One region of the Clostridium sardiniense genome, then DNA from elsewhere that is predicted to be linked to it. Evidence: a T-box and tRNA genes for the amino acid it is inferred to sense, from the RefSeq annotation. Region 1 holds a T-box; the other holds one or more tRNA genes.
The links. The T-box of region 1 lies ahead of gltX (glutamate--tRNA ligase). A T-box ahead of a tRNA ligase gene usually reads a tRNA of that ligase, here a tRNA-Glu.
Positions count from the first base shown of each region.

Region 2: it encodes a tRNA-Glu, which carries the amino acid that the T-box ahead of gltX (glutamate--tRNA ligase) is inferred to sense. The anticodon was not compared.

Region 1 is NZ_JAIKTU010000003.1:13,074-20,516, forward strand. It holds gene K5V21_RS03475 (CehA/McbA family metallohydrolase) at 1-698, opposite strand, end outside; gene K5V21_RS03480 (YibE/F family protein) at 898-2,040, opposite strand; gene gltX (glutamate--tRNA ligase) at 2,371-4,029, opposite strand; T-box leader at 4,082-4,314, opposite strand; gene K5V21_RS03490 (pseudouridine synthase) at 4,756-5,472, opposite strand; gene K5V21_RS03495 (triple tyrosine motif-containing protein) at 5,667-7,443, opposite strand, start outside.
Region 2 is NZ_JAIKTU010000016.1:31,918-39,360, reverse strand. It holds gene K5V21_RS16640 (adenylosuccinate synthase) at 1-646, shown strand, start outside; gene K5V21_RS16635 (DUF1858 domain-containing protein) at 742-936, shown strand; gene K5V21_RS16630 (hypothetical protein) at 1,097-1,657, shown strand; gene K5V21_RS16625 (acyl-[acyl-carrier-protein] thioesterase) at 1,758-2,513, shown strand; gene K5V21_RS16620 (BaiN/RdsA family NAD(P)/FAD-dependent oxidoreductase) at 2,575-3,822, opposite strand; gene K5V21_RS16615 (hypothetical protein) at 3,919-4,503, shown strand; tRNA gene K5V21_RS16610 (tRNA-Glu) at 4,657-4,731, shown strand; tRNA gene K5V21_RS16605 (tRNA-Val) at 4,751-4,826, shown strand; tRNA gene K5V21_RS16600 (tRNA-Asp) at 4,842-4,918, shown strand; tRNA gene K5V21_RS16595 (tRNA-Thr) at 4,943-5,018, shown strand; tRNA gene K5V21_RS16590 (tRNA-Glu) at 5,040-5,114, shown strand; tRNA gene K5V21_RS16585 (tRNA-Val) at 5,134-5,209, shown strand; tRNA gene K5V21_RS16580 (tRNA-Asp) at 5,224-5,300, shown strand; gene K5V21_RS16575 (FeoA family protein) at 5,492-5,716, shown strand; gene feoB (ferrous iron transport protein B) at 5,727-7,443, shown strand, end outside.

The DNA.
Region 1 (7,443 bases):
GTAACTATACCTTTAACTATTACTTCTGTTTCACTATCAGTTGCTCTTGCATCAAGAATTGGTATTAATCCTTCAATTTCTTCCTCTTTTTCTTTATGTGTAAGCTTAACATCATCGAATGTTAAATTACCTACATCTTTAGTGTACTCAAATTTAATTTGTCTAGTTTCTAAAGGTACTTCTACTATAATCTCTGTAATTTTTAAATAGCTACTTAATTCTAAAGAATCAAATATTTTTTCAAAGATTACTATCCCTTCATCATTTAATGCTGATACTGTAAATTTTGATTGCTTTGTTTCTGTAATCCCTTGATTCTTTAAATAGAAACTTAATTTACCAGCACTATTTAATAGAAATTTTGGAGTAGTTATAGATTCAACTTTTCCAGAACCTCTTCCAAATCCTATTGATGGTAATGTATTATAGTTATCCGTGCTATCGTATCCATCTAATCCATTCTCTTTAACTTGTCCATCTCTAGTAAATATCCAGCCTTCATTCTCAGCCTTTATACCTTCTTTATTGCTTCTCTTTCCTGTAAAGCTTTCCTCAAAGACAATTATCTCTTCTTCTTTTGAATCCACCATTAATTCTGCAAAAGCCACTTGAGCCGGAGTTGCAATTACTCCAACTATCATTGTAAATGCAACAAATAATGCTGATAATTTTTTAGTACATTTAATTTTAAAACCCATACTTTTTTCCCCTTATTAATTATAAATTTATAATATTTCCCTCTTATATTATCATATGTACTGTAAAATTTTCTCAACTTTGTTGTTAAATTCATGTTAGAATATGTGTTCCATCAGTAAGATTTATAATATATAATTTTTATCATTTAAATAAAATTTAAATCAGCTAACTATTTCCTTAATCCTAAATATTAAATTTCTATTTTTTCCTTTTATATATGCATAAGTAACTTGCAATAATCGCTGTAATAGGTACTGCTAAAACTATTCCTATACTTCCTGAAATTCCTTGAATTATCTCTATGCCTAATATATCTAAATTAATTAGCTTGTTATATGGCATATCAGAAGAATAAATTAATATTAATACACTTAAAGAGCCTCCAGCAAAAGCCAAAATCAATGTATTTGTCATAGTTCCAATAATATCTTTACCTATATTCATAGCTCTCTTAAATAATTGATTAAACTTTATACTATTATCAACACTATAAATTTCAAATATAGATGATGAAATTGATATAGCAACATCCATAACAGCACCAAGAGATGCTACCAATATTCCAGTAAACATTAGTCCTTTAATCTTAAGGCCTGAATCCTCTGCAATATACATTAAACTCTCTGCATTTTCCATTGTTATTCCTGATAGACTTGTTAAGTTCCCAAATACATAAGCAGTTATCCCCGCAATAACTACACCGATAGTTGTACCTAAAATTGCAGCTAATGTTTTCTTATTTATCCCTGAAACAAGTAATAAAGTAACGCTTATACTTAGTATCGCCATTATTATTCCTGCCAAAATAGGATTTACCCCATTTAACATTAAAGGTAACATCAGATATACACAACATACTAAAGTAAATACTAATGCAACTAAAGATTTAATCCCCTTTATTCCACCAACAATAATTACTACTATTGCAAATAAAGCTACTAATAGATAAATCATATTACTTCTATCATGACTAAATAAATTTATAACAGTTTCCCCATCATTCTCATAGCATCCTACTATAACTTTACTACCTTTATTGACTTTAATATTATAAAGTCTACTTACTGGATTCTTAATTTCAAACTCATGCCCCTTTAAAGGAGAATCCTTTACTTGAACCCGTATAGTTTGAAATCCTACTTCTACTTCTTCCAAATATTTATCTTTTTGTAGATCTTCACTTACAATTTCAGTTACTACAGCCTTATAATATTTCATGTCCTTATTGTACTTATCAGGCAAAAACCCTCCAGTAAATATAGATTTTGAAATAATAATTAATGCAATACTACATATTATTACGCCTAATATAGGCATAAGATTTTTTCTTAATTTATACATTTTCCCCCCACAACTTTTAAAATTTAATTCATTTATAAATCTTATAATATCTTCTAGATTCAAAATTAAAACCACTATATATGCAGAAATCCCCCCCTCTAAATTCTGATATATTAAATATAAAAATGGTTTTAAATTTATAATAATATAAGATTTTCTTAGTTGTAATGTGCCATACCTCCCTTCAATATTATATATAAACTACTATTATTTTACAATATATTTCAATTTATAGTATATCTTCCAGTGTAATCAAAAAGGACTTTTTCATTATATGAAAAAGTCCTTTTATCTTTATGCTAGATTAAGCAATATATTTTAAATTGTGTATTATAAGCTAATGAATTTATTAAATCTTTCTCTTACCTTTTCTTCACCCATAATTTGCATTATTGTATAAAGATCTGGTGTGTTTGTTCTATGAGTAAGAGCTGCTCTTACTGCACCTGCAACATCTGAAACCATTCCTTTAAAGTTTTCTGGATTCTTTTTGTATTCTTTTCTGTTTGTTGCATATCCAAGCTCTACAGCTAAAGTTTTAAGTTCTTCAAACCAAGTTTCTTGATCAGTATTAAAGTTGTATGACTTAGCATAGCTTTCAATTATACTCTTAGCGTCTTCTAAGTTTAAAGTCTTTGGAAGCTCTACATCTTCTGCTTTTTCTAAATCAAATAGTTCATCAAAGAAGTAGAATATTTTTTCACGAACTTCATTCCATTTACCAAAATCTTTTCTTGGCTTTGGACCTTCTTTATCTATGTTAAATACTTCTTTCATCATAGCTTCATCTTTAGTTACAAGGTCAAACATTTCTTTATCAAAATCTTTTGCCCAAGTTGTATAATAATCATATACTACTTCAGGCTTCATTTTACATATAACATTCTTACTTACATCATGTAATTTAACTATATCAAATAAAGCACCTGATTTACTCATCTTATCTAAAGCTACAGTGAATTCATGATAATCTGCATCAGGATTTTCCGCTCTCCAATCTTCAAAGCTTGAGTTTATAATATTTAAAAGATATTCAATAACAGAAACTGCTGGGTATCCTTCTTCTCTATAGTAACTTACAGCACTTTCTGGATCTTTTCTCTTTGAAAGTTTTCTCTTTGATCCATTTTCTGATTTCATTATTGTTGGAACGTGAGCATAGTTTGGTCTCTTAAATCCTAAAACATCAAATAATTGAAGATGTATTGGAAGTGATGATAACCATTCTTCTCCTCTTATTACATCTGTAGTGTGCATTAATGCATCATCTATAGCATGTGCAAAATGATATGTTGGAAGTCCATCTGATTTAATTATAACTATATCTTGAACATTTTCTGGGAATGAAACATCTCCCTTTATTAAATCATGGCATTCTACTCTATTTTCTTCTTTTCCTGGTGATTTTAATCTTAAAATATATTCTTCACCATTTTCAATTTTCTTTATAGCTTCTTCTACTGGAAGATTTCTATAGACAGCATATTCTCCATAATATCCTGGAGTAATCTTTTCTGCCATTTGCTTTTCTCTTATTTCATTTAACTCTTCTGGAGTACAGAAGCATGGGTATGCTAATCCTTTTTTAACTAATTCTTTAGCGAATGTATGGTATATTTCTTTTCTTTGACTTTGTCTATATGGACCATATTCACCTTTTGAAGTTTCTTCTCCTGTCATACCTTCGTCAAAATTCATTCCAAAGTTATGCATAGTAGCTATTGTATCTTCTATAGCACCTTCAACTTCTCTTTTTTGGTCTGTATCTTCAATTCTTAAATAGAAAATACCTTCACTTTGATGTGCAAGTCTTTCATTTATAAGAGCTGCATAAACTCCTCCAATATGTTGGAACCCTGTTGGACTTGGTGCATATCTTACAACTCTAGCCCCTTCTTTTAAGTTTCTTTCAGGATATTTCTCTAAATAATACTCTGGAGTCTTTAATTCATTTTTAAATATTAAATTTGCTAATGTTTCTCTACTCATTATTTCATCACCTTTCTAAAATTCATATAAAAAAAGTCTTCTCCTCCTAAACACTTAGGACGAAAAGACTACAACTTTACGCGGTACCACCTAAATTAGCCAAAAAAGTATAAATTCTTTAAGGCTCACTTAATTCTCTATAAGGGGAGAAATCCCAGTTATCTACTCTTATTTCGACACTATGCTCCAAAGCTTCTTTCTATGATTTTATTTACAAAGTTCTCACCAATACTTCGCTCTCTTTAAAATAAAGATTCATATACTCTTCTTCTTCACTGCATTACTTTTTTTATTTATCTAACGTATTTAATTATACATTTATTAAATATCATTGTAAATATCTCTTTTAAATCATGCAAAATTATAAAATTTGATAGATTTTAATCTTCCATGACTTATTACATATGAATTAAATATTTCATTTTTTATAATTTCTGATTTTTTTAATTCAAATTCTTCACTTAATTATTTCATATGTTTAGTATAACTCATCACCCGTGTAAATATTTACAAAAATATATTTTTAGACACGAAAAAACGCAACCCTTGGGGCCAGGTTGCGCTTTAGCAATAAGCAATAAATAAAAAGGGGGCTATTTATTCCTTTTATTTATCCTTGCAATAGTATTATATGTTAATGGATTATAAAATGCAAGTAATTTTAAAAACTTTATTCATTTTATGGAAATTAATGAATAATTCTCTTGCAAGTTTTCCCATCATTCGTTAAAAGCTTTTTAGATGCATTATTTCTTCTTCTGTTAATTCCCTATATTCGCCTTCCTCTAGATCTTCATCTAAAGGTAATCCTCCAAATTCAATTCTTTGAAGATATACTACATTTTTTCCTACAGCTTCAAACATTCTTTTAACTTGGTGGAATTTACCTTCTTGTATTGTTACATTAATTTCTGATCCCTCATCTGTTGCTTCTATAATTTCAAGAATTGCTTCTTTGCAAACATATCCATCATCTAAAGTAATACCTTTTTTAAATGCTTCAACATCTTCTTCAGTAACTTTTTTATCTATTTTAGAATAATAAACTTTATCTACTTTCCATTTAGGAGCTATTAATCTATGATTTAATTCTCCATCATTAGTTAATAATAATAGTCCTACAGTATCTTTATCAAGCCTTCCAACTGGGAATGGTTCAAAGGCTTGATGATCTACTTCTAAAAGGTCAACAACTGTTTCTTCTCTTGAATCAGATGTAGCTGATATTACTCCATCTGGCTTATTCATCATAAGATATATAAACTCTCTATAAAATATTTGTTCTCCATTTATCTTTATAACTGATTTATCAGGATCTACAAGCTTGCCGCTATCTTTTTCTACTACTCCATCAACTTCTATAAACCCTTTTCTTGCTAATACCTTAATTTCTTTTCTACTTCCGTATCCTAAATTTGAAATTATCTTATCTAATCTTTGCAATTTATTGAACACCTCTTATCTTTATTTTGTTATTTATCTAAATACTTTTATCTAACTTAAGTTTCATCTTATTGTATTATTAATCTCCCCAAAAATCAATTAATGAATCCTTGCTATAAATATAAAACTATTGATAAATTAAAAAAGTCCTTTCGGACTTTTTTAATCTACGATATATAAATCTATAATAAATTTTATACAGTAAATTCTATCTCACAGTAATCTTCATAATTAACTCTCTTATAAAAACTCTTTGCAAGTACCATTACTCTATATTTACCTTTTGAAAATGGTATAAATGTATAATATCTTTTCTTGCTATAACTTTGAGCTTTTACCCAGTTACCTTTTTCCATTAAATAAAATTCATAACAAACATCTTTTCCTCCAACACTTTCAGCCCAAAAGTTTACTTCTGTATTAATTTTAATTGGTTCTTTGTCTATTTTTATTTTAGTTCCTGTAACCGGAATTGCCTCATGTACATATATATTTATATCTCTTTTTGTATCAAATTCACCTTCACATTTTACGTTTTTTGCATAAACCTCAAAGGTATATTTTCCTGCACATTTAGGTTTAACAACAAGCTTCTTATTCTTCATAAATCCTGTTTCTTCAACTTCATGTCCATTTATTTTAGTTACAAAATTAATTAATATATTTTTTGTGTTTTGAACTACAGCTTCTACTTCTATTTCATCACCAACTAAAAATAACTCCTTGCAAGGTAATAGAATATAATCTATATTTCCTGGTAAATAGTCTTTTACCTTTAAAAACACACTGGAATCGACATCATAATCCTCTAGAGAGTATTTATCCTTTACCCTTATACTGATTTCATACTCTCCCTTTTCTTTTGGAGTATAGTTTAGCCAATTTGTTCTACTATAATCTATTCTATCGATTTCTTTTCTATCTCTAAAAATTATGAATGAATATAAAAGTATAGTTCCACCTTCAGCAATTGCTCTAACATTTATAGGTCTATTAACTATAACTTCCCTTCTTTGATCTGAGATAACATCAACTATTCTAATTGGCTTATCTCCTTTTTTGTCTATATCAAATAATATTGTCTTCTTATCTTCATAATCTCCATTATAAGATATATCTTTTACATATAAAGTTATCTTATAAGATCCCTTTTCTCTAGGATTCCAATAAAATTCCTTACTTCTTGTATAGCATGAATCTTCTGCAATTGGGCCATCTACAATATATCTATATACTAATTCTCTTCCACCATAAGCATCTGCTTTAAATGTAATATCTGTTCCTGATACTTGTGGTGTATTAACATCAGCCTTAAAGCTATTAATTCTTACAGCATTATATGGTCTAACTTCATATAACATAACAGCTCTATCATCATACTCTTTATTTGAGAATATATCTTTCATAAGACATAGAAGTTTATATTCCCCTTCCTCATTCTCTTGGAAACTTACAATTCTTCTTGATGAGAAATCCTGTATACATACTGATCTTCCGTACTTGTCCACTCTTACAAATTTAAATAGCAATGGACGTGCATCATCACAGGAAGCTTTAACTTTAAATACTAGTTCTTCATTTAATAATAATTCATCTGTTAAGCACTTAAAATCTGTTATTTCAACTTTATTTTTTTCCTTAACTTTGAATTTTACAGTCTTATATTCATCAACATTTTCTTTAGAATTTGTTTTTTTGCATTCTATTAGAATCTCTTCACTTCCCTCACGTACAGCAGCATATGATAATTTATTATCAGTTGAATAATCCCTTACAGGTTCCCAACCATTATCTCCTCTTCTCCAAAATCTATATAATAGAACTTCTTTACTTGAAACGACTTCTATATTAACTTTTTCACCAGTAAAACACTCTTCTTTATCTAATAAAATTTCCTTAATCAATTTCTCCTCACCCAAGCTCTTTCCTATTATGTATTCTTCTTTTGCTAAAAATTCAAAAGGTTTCTTA
Region 2 (7,443 bases), on a different contig from region 1:
AGCAGATAAAAATGTATTATTTGAAGGTGCGCAAGGAATGCTTCTTGATATAGACTATGGTACATATCCATATGTAACATCATCTAATACAACTGCAGGTGGAGTGACAGCGGGTACTGGAATAGGACCAAGAATGATTACTAATGCTGTAGGTATAGCTAAAGCTTATACTACAAGAGTAGGTAAAGGACCATTCCCAACAGAGTTAAATGATGAAACTGGTGATTGGATTAGAGAAAAGGGACATGAATATGGTGTTACAACTGGTAGATCAAGAAGATGTGGATGGCTTGATTTAGTAATACTTAAGACAACTGTAAGAGTAAGTGGATTATCATCACTTGCAGTTACAAAAATAGATACTTTAGCAGGTCTTGATAAGATTAAAGTATGTGTTGGTTATAAGTTCAACGGAGAAGTTATAGATTACTTCCCAGCAAGCTTAGAAGATCTTGCTATGTGTGAACCTGTATATGAAGAATTTGATGGATGGGATGAAAGTGTAGCAGATGCTAGAAGCTATGAAGAACTTCCTGAAAATGCGAAGAAATACATTGAAAGAATAGAAGAATTTACAGATACAAGAGTATCAATAGTTTCAGTTGGTCCAAAGAGAGATCAAACTATGAGAGTTAAAGAAATTTAATTCCGACTAGTTGACTTGACTTTAATAATTGTATAAAATATAATCTTTTTATAGATGATAATTATGTAGATAAAATTATTAAAGAGGTGAAGTAAATGGTAACTAAAGATATGACAATTGGACAAATAATTCATGAAGATCCAACAAGAGCAGAAATATTAATGGCTTTTGGAATGGGCTGTGTTGGATGTCCATCAGCTCAAGCAGAAACTTTAGAAGAAGCAGCAGCAGTTCATGGATTAAATTTAGAGGCTTTAGTAGCAGCTCTAAACAATAAAAATGAAATTTAATAGAACATAAGTATTTAGGCAGATGATTAAGAAATTAATCTATCTGCCTTTTTTATATTTATTTAGTAACATTAATTAAATTATGTATAGTTTTAAGAATAATCATTGATGTACGAGAATATATTCATAGTACAAATTTAATTAACGTGAGGAAAATAATATGTTATATAAGGAATATAGAAGTAAAAAGAAATGTATAAATAGTGATTCTTTAAATCAGTGTAGAAAAAATAAAAGAATAAGTAATTATATAGATTTAAGAAAAAATGATTTTAAATTTATAGATAATATGAGTTTGATTCAAACAGTTTTACTTGGAATAATAGCATTAGGAATTTTAATATCAGCAAATTCAATAGTTGCTATCCATGGAAACTTCTATGGAAATGAGGTCGAAGCTATTATTTGGGCAATAATATTTGAATCACTATCATTAGCTATTGTATCAACATTTATATTTATATTTGTAGAAGATGATGCAAGAAGCCATTGTGGGTACTTAGGCTGCATTAGGATAGCTATAGTGGTATCTTTAATAAGAGGTATGTTTGAGCTTGTAGGAAGTGGAATAATATATTCTGTGCCTAGTATAAGTAGGATTGTATTTATATTAGCAATATTGGTATTTCAAGTTGTGACATATTATATATTTAAAAATAAAAATATCTTATATAGTAAAAAAGCCATACTATTAATATTACTACTAACTTTATTCATATGATTAATATTTTGTAAAAATTGGTCTAGCCATATGGCAAGAGGATAGTAAATTTATATAAATTAAGATAGGATTATATTATAGTAAATTTTGAGGTGAGCAAATGATTAAGGATTATACAAAACAGTATGAAGTAATGTATAGAGATGTAAATTACAAATTAAAGTGTAAGTTATCAACAATAGTTGATCTTTTCTGTGACGTTGGAAATCTTCATGCAGAAGCAGTAGGAGATACTATAGAGTTTCAATTATCTCATGGATGTGCATGGGTATTTTATAAGTATGATATAAAAATTCATAGATATCCAAAATATAGAGACAAGATTTATGTTACTACAATGCCAGTAGGATTTAAAAAGTTTTATGCATTTAGGAAATATCTAATAAAGAGTGAAGATGGAGAGTTACTTGCTGAAGCTACTGCATTATTTTTCTTCATAAATATACAGAAAAGAAGACCAGCAAGAATACTTAAAGAGCAATATGAAATCTATGGTGAAGAGGGCGATATGGAAGTAGCTATAGATATGGAAAAAATAGAAAAGATGGAGAGAGAAGATCATTATAAGGAGTTCCAAATAAGATATAGTGATATAGACTCTAACACGCATGTAAATAATGTTAAGTATATTGAATGGGCCATAGAATCTGTACCTATAGAAGTTATTAAAGGTTATGAAATAAGTAGAATAAAAATAGTATTTGAGAGAGAGACTACTTATGGAAATAGAATTCATGTATCAGCAGAAGTTAGAGAAGAAGAGAATGGATTAGTTACATTACATAGAATTACAAACCTAGAAGGTGATGAACTAACATTATTAGAAGCTCACTGGAGAAAGGTAGAAAATAATTAAAATTTTAAAAAAATCGGCTACCACTAAAGTGGTAGCCGATTTATTTTTAATTCAAAAACTATTATTTATTTTTTGCTATTGAATTTGCTACAAAGTATGCAGAACTCCAAGCCCATTGAAGATTAAATCCTCCACAGTCACCATCAACATCTAAAATTTCGCCAGCAAAATAAAGTCCCTTAACTATTTTAGACTCAAGGGTATTCATATCTACTTCTTTAGTATTAACCCCACCAACAGTAACTTGAGCATTTTGGAATTCTTTAGTACCAATACATTTAAATTTCCAATCCTTAAGTCTATTTATAAGCTCATTTTGATATTTCCAATCCAAATCATAACAAGGAACATGAATATTATCAATTCCTATATCTTTAAGAAGAATAGGAACAAGCTTCTTATTAAGAACTCCAATTAATGAATTTGAAATACTTCTATGTGAAAACATTGATAGATGGCCATAAATAAAGTTACTAACATCTTCTAAAGATTTGTTCTCCATCATATCAATTTTTATCCACACATCATCATGATTACTTAGACATCTAGAAGCTGTGGATGAAAGTTGAAGAATTGGAGGACCTGATATTCCGTAATCTGTGAATAAAATTTCCCCACTATCTTCTCTAATAATTTTATTATTAGAAATAAGAGATACTTTTCCATCAAACTTAATTCCAGATAAGCCTTTAAGCTTTGGATAATCAAGCTTAAGCTGAACTATTCCAGGCATTAATTTAGTTATTGAATGGCCTAGGTTTTCTGCAAGTTTATGGCCAGATCCATCTGATCCAGTTTTAACAGCTGATTTTCCTCCACAGCAAAGTAAAAGTTTTTCACAACTAAACTCTTTAAACTCATCATTACTTGTGGATAATTTAAATTTATTTTTCTTGTGGATAGTTTTTACTTTGCAATCTGTGTATAAAGGGATATTTCTATCCTCTATAGCAAATCTAAAAATATCCACAACTGATGAGGCTTGGAGTGACTGTGGATAAAGTTTATTATTTTCAAGTTCCACTATAGGTAATCCTATAGATAAAAAGAAATTTCTTGTATCTTCTATTGAAAAACTATTTAATGCATTTATAAAAAAATCTTTATTTGAACTATGATAATTTTTAAAAGGATAAGATATAGAACAATTTGAAATATTACATCGACCATTACCAGTAGTGAGAATTTTCTTACCAACTCTATCTGTTCCTTCTACTATAGCAACATCTAATCCAAGATCTTTAGCTAAAATTGCTGCCATAAGTCCTGAAGCACCGCCGCCAACTATTATTAAATCATGATATATCATATTTAAAATTTTCTCCTTAATATATATTTTAAATAGATTCTACCACAGTAATAATTTTCGTTAAAGGAAGGAATATTAAATATTGAGGTGGACAAAATGAGAGTTATTATAAAAAATAAAGAATTAGAAGATTATAATAAAGAATTTAAAGTAAGAAGAATTAATTATGATAAGGTTTTGGTTATATATCCAAACGTTGAGAACCTAAAAGAATTTTATAATATAGATGTAGAAATAATTCCAGAAAACAATTTAGATAAGTTCTTAATGCAAAATAAGGAGTTATTAAAAATAAAACTTAAGAGAGGAATATCAGTATTTTTATATAAAGCACTTCTAGAGGAGATAAGGATTAATTGCAATGAAGAAATAGAAGATATAAATTTATTAATAGATAATTATTCTGTAAATAAGAATAATATTTGGGAAAAAAATCTTTTATTAGTAGTAAACAAAACATATCCATTAAAAATATTAGCCTCAGGAAGAAAATTTAATAGGAAAAATTATAATTTAGAGACAGAAGTATTATATAGAGAAGAATTCATCAATATATGTACTAAAGAAATTTATAAAATAAAAAAAGATATTGAAAAAAAAGAAAAGCTTTTATCAAAATATGATGAAGCTATTAAGAACCTTGATAAATCAAAGGGTAAAGGACGTTTTATTACAGAATAAAATCAAGAAAATTAATATATTAGGAATAAAAAAGAAAAAAAATAAAAAATTATTTTAAAAAAGTGTTGACACTTAAATTGATTTTATGTAATATAGTCTATGTGATTAGCGCCAATAAACGAAAGCGCGAGGCATAGATAAGTTTCTTAACATGGCTCCTTGGTCAAGCGGTTAAGACACCACCCTTTCACGGTGGTAACAGGGGTTCGATTCCCCTAGGAGTCACCATTTTTAATATTTTTTATGTGGGCGCATAGCTCAGCTGGGAGAGCACCTGCCTTACAAGCAGGGGGTCACAGGTTCGAACCCTGTTGTGCCCACCACATAAATTTTAATACGGCTCAGTAGCTCAGTTGGTTAGAGTGCCAGCCTGTCACGCTGGAAGTCGAGGGTTCGAGCCCCTTCTGAGTCGCCATTTAAATTTTAAAAAGCTGAATAAGCTGGCGTGGCTCAATTGGCAGAGCAGCTGACTTGTAATCAGCAGGTTATCGGTTCAAGTCCGATCGCTAGCTCCAATAAATTTTTTAACTTAATATGGCTCCTTGGTCAAGCGGTTAAGACACCACCCTTTCACGGTGGTAACAGGGGTTCGATTCCCCTAGGAGTCACCATTTTTAATATTTTTTATGTGGGCGCATAGCTCAGCTGGGAGAGCACCTGCCTTACAAGCAGGGGGTCACAGGTTCGAACCCTGTTGTGCCCACCACATAAATTCAATATGGCTCAGTAGCTCAGTTGGTTAGAGTGCCAGCCTGTCACGCTGGAAGTCGAGGGTTCGAGCCCCTTCTGAGTCGCCAAAAGAAGTAAGTTTATACTTACTTCTTTTTTTTATGCAATAAATTATAAGTTATATTAATCACAATAGGTCATTTTTTATCATAATTTATTATGAGCAAAGGTGCGATTAGAAAAGTGAATTTTGAAGTTTAGCTGGATAAAGTTAATATAAGCAAATCTAGGAAAGTGCTATTATGAGGAGGAATAAAAGATGAATTTAAAGGAAGCAGAGATATTATCAACTGTTAAGGTTATTGATGTAAAAGCAGAGGGAGATTTAAGAAGAAGATTTTTTGACTTAGGGATAATAGAGGGAACAGATATAAAGGTTTTGTATGGGGGACCTTTTGGAGACCCAAAAGCATATTTGATAAGGGGTACTGTAATTGCGATAAGGGAAGAGGATGGTGAAAAGATAGAAGTAATAAAATGTTAGGAGAAAGGATATGGGATTAACTAAAAACTCTACGGGACTTAGATTATTATCACCAGATAAAAGAAAGGGAAACATTAAAGAAGATTATGTTGTTGCATTAGCTGGTAATCCAAATGTAGGCAAGAGTACTGTATTTAATGCACTTACTGGATTAAATCAACATACCGGAAATTGGCCAGGTAAAACAGTAGTTAATGCAGAGGGATATTATGAATTTAAAGGTTCAATAATAAAAGTAGTAGACTTACCAGGAACATATTCATTATTATCGAATTCTGAAGAGGAAGAAATAGCAAGAGATTATATTTGTTTTAGCGAGCCAGATATAGTAGTTGTTATAGCTGATGCAACATCATTAGAAAGAAATCTAAACTTATTTATACAAATATCTGAAATAACAGATAAAGCAATATTATGTGTAAACTTAATTGATGAAGCGGAGAAAAGAAACATAGAAATAAATTTAGAATCACTGTCAAAGGAATTAAATTCAACTATTGTCTCAGCATCTGCTAGAAATGGAATTGGGATAGAAGAATTAAAAGAGGCTATATTTAAGGAAGTTAAACTAACAAACAAGAAAAAAAATGCAATAAATTATAGTTTTGATATAGAAAAAGCAATAGAAGAAATAGAAGTTATAATAAATCAAGCTGTTAAAGTGGATAAAAGAAAAAGTAGATGGATATCGATTAGAATATTAGAGGGAAATGATAGCATTTTAAAGACCTTATACTATAAATATAATATTGAAGAAAAGTATATACAGATGATATACAAAATAAGAGATAATCTTAATAAGAGTCATAAAGATAAATCAATAGAAGATATAATAATAAAATCTATAATAAATGAAGCTGAAAGAGTAGGAAATAAAGTCGTTAAGGCTGAAGGAGAATATAATAAGACACAAAGGAAGATAGATAAGATACTAGTATCTAAATCAACAGGAATACCTATTATGATAGTGACTTTATTAACTGTATTATGGATAACTATAACTTTAGCAAATTATCCGTCAGAGCTTCTAGCTAATATGTTTGGATATGGAGAGAATTATCTTAGAGAATTCTTTGCAGGACTAAACTTAGCATCTTGGGTAGGAGGGGTATTAATTGATGGTGTTTATGTTACTTTAGCTTGGGTAATTTCAGTAATGTTACCTCCTATGGCGATTTTCTTTCCTATGTTTACTCTACTTGAGGACTTAGGTTATTTGCCAAGAATAGCATTTAATCTAGATAAATGTTTTAAGAGATGTTGTGCTTGTGGTAAACAAGCCCTTACAATGTGTATGGGGCTTGGATGTAATGCAGCAGGAATAATAGGATGTAGAATAATTAATTCTCCGAGGGAACGGATTATAGCTATATTAACTAATGCATTTATGCCTTGTAATGGTAGATTTCCTATGCTTATTTCTATAGCATCGATATTTGTGGGAGGAATAGCAGTAGGTATTAAGGGAAGCTTTATATCAGCTATTACAGTGACCGTAGTTATCATTTTAGGTGTCTTAATGACGTTAATTGTATCTAGGATATTATCAAAGACTATATTAAAAGGATTACCTTCAAATTTTATATTAGAACTACCTCCATACAGAAAGCCTCAAATAGGTAAAGTTATTGTAAGGTCAATATTAGATAGAACTCTTTATGTATTAGGTAGGGCTATAGCTGTTGCAGCTCCAGCTGGAATAATAATATGGATATTCTCTAATATAA